Regions from separate parts of the Bacillus sp. ABA4_010 genome, predicted to be linked through region 2. Evidence: a T-box and tRNA genes for the amino acid it is inferred to sense, from the RefSeq annotation. Region 2 holds a T-box; the other holds one or more tRNA genes.
The links. The T-box of region 2 lies ahead of tyrS (tyrosine--tRNA ligase). A T-box ahead of a tRNA ligase gene usually reads a tRNA of that ligase, here a tRNA-Tyr.

Region 1: it encodes a tRNA-Tyr, which carries the amino acid that the T-box ahead of tyrS (tyrosine--tRNA ligase) is inferred to sense. The anticodon was not compared.

What each region holds. Positions count from the first base shown of each region.
Region 1 is NZ_JBSWUN010000003.1:2,135,805-2,138,268, reverse strand. It holds gene proB (glutamate 5-kinase) at 1-305, opposite strand, end outside; gene ACXAEO_RS11955 (DUF6501 family protein) at 706-906, shown strand; tRNA gene ACXAEO_RS11950 (tRNA-Arg) at 1,190-1,266, shown strand; tRNA gene ACXAEO_RS11945 (tRNA-Ala) at 1,295-1,370, shown strand; tRNA gene ACXAEO_RS11940 (tRNA-Arg) at 1,379-1,455, shown strand; tRNA gene ACXAEO_RS11935 (tRNA-Ser) at 1,472-1,564, shown strand; tRNA gene ACXAEO_RS11930 (tRNA-Tyr) at 1,591-1,675, shown strand; tRNA gene ACXAEO_RS11925 (tRNA-Cys) at 1,745-1,819, shown strand; tRNA gene ACXAEO_RS11920 (tRNA-Pro) at 1,842-1,918, shown strand; tRNA gene ACXAEO_RS11915 (tRNA-Gly) at 1,936-2,009, shown strand; tRNA gene ACXAEO_RS11910 (tRNA-Leu) at 2,137-2,219, shown strand; RNA gene rnpB (RNase P RNA component class B) at 2,256-2,464, shown strand, end outside.
Region 2 is NZ_JBSWUN010000003.1:100,382-102,845, forward strand. It holds gene acsA (acetate--CoA ligase) at 1-703, shown strand, start outside; T-box leader at 1,076-1,303, shown strand; gene tyrS (tyrosine--tRNA ligase) at 1,347-2,464, shown strand, end outside.

The sequences.
Region 1 (2,464 bases), 2.0 Mb from region 2:
AACAGCATTTGAGCAGGGGCGATGTTGAATTCACGAAAAAAGGAAATATACCCTTGCATCAGAAGTCCTTGACCAACAGCGGTCTCCGCTTGTTTCCCGGCTGTTGTTTTTGGACGGGAAGGATAGCCTAAAGAGCCAAAGCCAGCAGCGACCGCACCGGAAGAAATTAAGATAACATCATGGCCTTGCTGTTTTAGATGGGCGAGAGCCTCCACGTGGTCGCGCATTTTTTCTTCACTTAACATTCCGTTATCATTCGTTAATGAACTGCTTCCAATTTTTACGACTATCCGTTGTTTTTTCATTTTTTTTCGAACCTTTCGTTATAAAATTACAAATAAAAAAGCGATGATTCTGTCCTAAAAAAGGACGGAATCATCGCTCCGCGGTACCACCTTTGTTGATGCTAAAGCATCCACCTCAATCCGTAACGTGGAAAAACGGCTTATGTTTGCATAAGCAGTTAAAGAGGGTAGGTTCAATCGTTTCCTGTGAGGAACCTTCCAGCCGATGGGTTCCACTCTCTATCACATTCCGCCTAATTTACTAGTCCCGCACTGTTTTCGTTATCATTATATTTGTTTGATATTATGCGTGGAAACAGAAAAAATGTCAAGAAAGAGTTATTCGAAAATTAAAACTGGATTTTCGGTTATTTTTCGTTAATATAAAGATATAATGTTTTGTAGAAAAGGAGTGAAGAACATGATTCATTTAACATGGAAAGATCGCGACACCGTCAAAACGGTCAAATGCGTACATACGAATGCTGAGAAGTATATGGTGAATAATGCATTAACTGCTGGGAAAACATACGAAGTCAAAAACGAAACAGAAGAGTTTTATTTCGTCGTTGACAATACAGGCCATGTAGGCGGTTATTACAAAGATTATTTTGAAGCATAATGTTTTAAAAGGTGACCCGGTGGAAGAAGCGGGTCATCTTTTTTTGAGATAAGTTCCTTTTGTTAAGTGAAAAAAGCTTCACAAAAACAGCATGATGAAGTATGCTAAAGCAGTTGCTCTTAAGCATACAAGATAGATTGATTATTTTTTTGAATAAGTGTTGACTTCTTTCGAAAGATTAGGTAATATATTTCTTGTCGCCGATGAAGAAAAGGTGATGACGAAAAAAGTATTGACTTAAACTTCGAACAGATGATATAATTTAAAAGTCGCTTTGAAACATGCGCCCGTAGCTCAATTGGATAGAGCGTCTGACTACGGATCAGAAGGTTATGGGTTCGACTCCTGTCGGGCGCGCCATAAACAAAGTGAAATAATAAAAAAACATGGGGCCTTAGCTCAGCTGGGAGAGCGCCTGCCTTGCACGCAGGAGGTCAGCGGTTCGATCCCGCTAGGCTCCACCATAAAATATGCGCCTGTAGCTCAATTGGATAGAGCGTCTGACTACGGATCAGAAGGTTATGGGTTCGACTCCTGTCAGGCGCGCCATATTTATTAATGTAGTGGAGGAATACCCAAGTCCGGCTGAAGGGATCGGTCTTGAAAACCGACAGGGGTGTAACAGTCCGCGGGGGTTCGAATCCCTCTTCCTCCGCCACTATTTTAAATTATACATCTTCATATGGAGGGGTAGCGAAGTGGCTAAACGCGGCGGACTGTAAATCCGCTCCCTCAGGGTTCGGCGGTTCGAATCCGTCCCCCTCCACCATTTTTATTTTTTGTACAACTTCGTAGAACTTGATTTCTGAGAATGAGTATGATATGATATTTTTATAAAGGCGGCATAGCCAAGTGGTAAGGCAAAGGTCTGCAAAACCTTCATTCACCGGTTCAAATCCGGTTGCCGCCTCCAAAGTTTTTGTGATTCGTAAAGACGGGGAGTAGCTCAGCTTGGTAGAGCACTTGGTTTGGGACCAAGGGGTCGCAGGTTCGAATCCTGTCTTCCCGACCAGAAGAGGATTTCTGTATGCGGGTGTAGTTTAATGGTAAAACCTCAGCCTTCCAAGCTGATGTCGTGGGTTCGATTCCCATCACCCGCTCCATTTATTATATGCGATAAGTTAGTGTATGCTGAAATGGATGGAAAAATTTATTTTTTTTTTGCAATATAACTTCGCAGAACTTAATTTCAAAGAAGTTAAGGGGTATGATTAGCTATGTTAGTAATATGCAGTCGTGGCGGAATGGCAGACGCGCTAGGTTGAGGGCCTAGTGGGAGCAATCCCGTGGAGGTTCAAGTCCTCTCGGCTGCACTTAAAGAAAATCGCCCTTGTTATAACTTTATACAAAACCAGAGAGAATCGCGCAGATTTCGATCTGTGAGGAAAGTCCGTGCTCGCACAGACTGAGATGTCTGTAGTGTTCGTGCCTGGCGAAACGATAAGTCAGGGCAGCTTGAGTTGAATCTTGAGCTGACGGCAGGGAAAACACCTAAGTCCGTTGGATATGGTGTGAATACCTTGAAAGTGCCACAGTGACGGAGCTTTAAGGGAAACCT
Region 2 (2,464 bases):
AGTGGTCAGATGGGGGATGAAAGTGTTCAACAATCGCATTCATGATACGTGGTGGATGACAGAAACAGGAGGGCAGCTCATTTGCAACTATCCTTGTATGGAGATTAAGCCTGGTTCGATGGGGAAACCAATTCCAGGTGTACAAGCCGCCATTGTCGATGATCAAGGCAATGAGTTGCCTCCTTACCGGATGGGGAACTTAGCGATTAAAAAAGGGTGGCCTTCCATGATGAGAGCGATTTGGAACAATGAAGAAAAGTATCAATCGTATTTCCTTGCTGGTGATTGGTATGTATCAGGGGATTCTGCTTATATGGACGAAGATGGATATGTTTGGTTCCAAGGACGTATTGATGATGTTATTATGACATCGGGGGAACGGGTAGGGCCGTTTGAAGTGGAAAGTAAGCTTGTGGAGCATCCGGCGGTAGCTGAAGCAGGGGTAATTGGAAAGCCTGACCCAGTTCGTGGAGAAATTATTAAAGCGTTCGTGGCGCTTCGCGATGGATATTCTCCGTCAGACGAGTTAATTGAAGAGATTCGACAATTTGTTAAAAAAGGTTTGGCTGCACATGCAGCACCAAGAGAAATCGAGTTTCGTGATAAATTACCGAAAACAAGAAGCGGTAAAATTATGCGACGTGTATTAAAAGCTTGGGAACTTAACTTACCGGCAGGCGACTTATCAACAATGGAAGATTAAAGATAAAATGAAGTAATTGATAAGGTTTGTTTTAATTCTTCGGTACGACCGCTCTTTGGTTATGGTGAAGTGTTAGACTGACGCATATAGTTACGTTAATCTTTCTTAGTTTAAAAGAACTTGGCAAGAAAACCACTCATTCAATGGGAGGATGTTTTCGGTCGAGTTCTTTTAGGTGGGAAAGTGAATGGCTCATGGGGGAATAAGCTTTTCGTATCAGGTGATATCCAACCTTGAATAGATGGGTATCACCACTTTTTGTATATTCAAATCATTTATATCGATTGTACTACTTGAATTTGAATGCAAAATGTTTCATAATACATACTGTATGGACTCTTTATTTACGGACCATAATAAATACTAAATATGATAAGCGCATTGATCGGAATAAGTAGTCGTTATTTCACTGTTATAGAGAGCTGGTGGTGGTGAGAACCAGTACATAAATAATGGACGAAGTACATCCGTGAGCATCTTTTGTGAACAATCGAAAAAACGGTTCAGTAGCAAAAGACGGTTTGACCGTTATGTCTTTTTGAGCGGGAGTTTCATGGAAACTTCAACTAGGGTGGTACCGCGATACTCATCGTCCCTTGTTTTAGGGGCGATTTTTTATTTTGTCTAAAAAGGAGTAGGTTTTATGGATATTTTACAGGATTTGCAATTTAGAGGGTTAATTAATCAACAAACGGATGAAGAGGGATTACGAGAACTGCTGCAAAAGGAAAGTGTCAAACTTTATTGTGGATTTGACCCGACTGCAGACAGTCTTCATATTGGTCATATGCTTCCAGTTTTAATTTTACGTCGTTTTCAACAAGCAGGCCACCAACCGATTGCTCTTGTTGGTGGAGGCACGGGTTTAATTGGTGATCCGAGCGGAAAGAAAGCAGAGCGTACGTTAAATGAAAAAGAAACGGTCGCGTTCTTCAGTCAGCGTATTAAAGACCAGCTTTCCCGTTTCTTAGACTTTGAGCGTGACGAGAATCCAGCAACAATTGCGAACAACTATGATTGGATTGGATCTTTAGACGTCATTACGTTTTTACGTGATATCGGAAAAAATTTCGGTATTAACTACATGCTGGCGAAAGATTCGGTTCAATCCCGTATTGACACTGGTATTTCATTCACAGAGTTCAGCTACATGATCTTACAATCATATGACTTTTTGAATCTATACCAAAACTATGATTGCAAACTTCAAATTGGTGGTAGTGACCAATGGGGAAATATTACAGCCGGAATGGAATTAATTCGCAAAACTGAAGAAAACGCAAAAGCTTTCGGTTTAACAGTCCCACTTGTGACAAAAGCTGATGGAACAAAATTCGGTAAAACAGAAGGCGGAGCAATTTGGCTGGATCCGGAAAAAACATCACCATATGAGTTTTACCAGTTCTGGATTAACACAGATGACCGAGATGTTGTGAAATACTTAAAATACTTTACTTTCTTATCTCATGAAGAAATTATCGAGCTGGAAAAACAAACGGTCGAAGCACCTGAGAAACGCGCAGCTCAAAAAGCGCTAGCAGCAGAAATGACAAAGCTTGTGCATGGAGAAGAGTCATTAAACCAAGCGATTAAAATTTCAGCAGCATTATTTAGCGGTAGCATTGCTGAACTAACAGCCGAAGAAATTAAGCAAGGATTTAAAGATGTTCCTTCTTATGAGCATAAAGGAGAAGAAATCGCATTAATCGATCTTCTCGTAAACAGCAAAATTTCTCCGTCTAAGCGCCAAGCTCGCGAAGA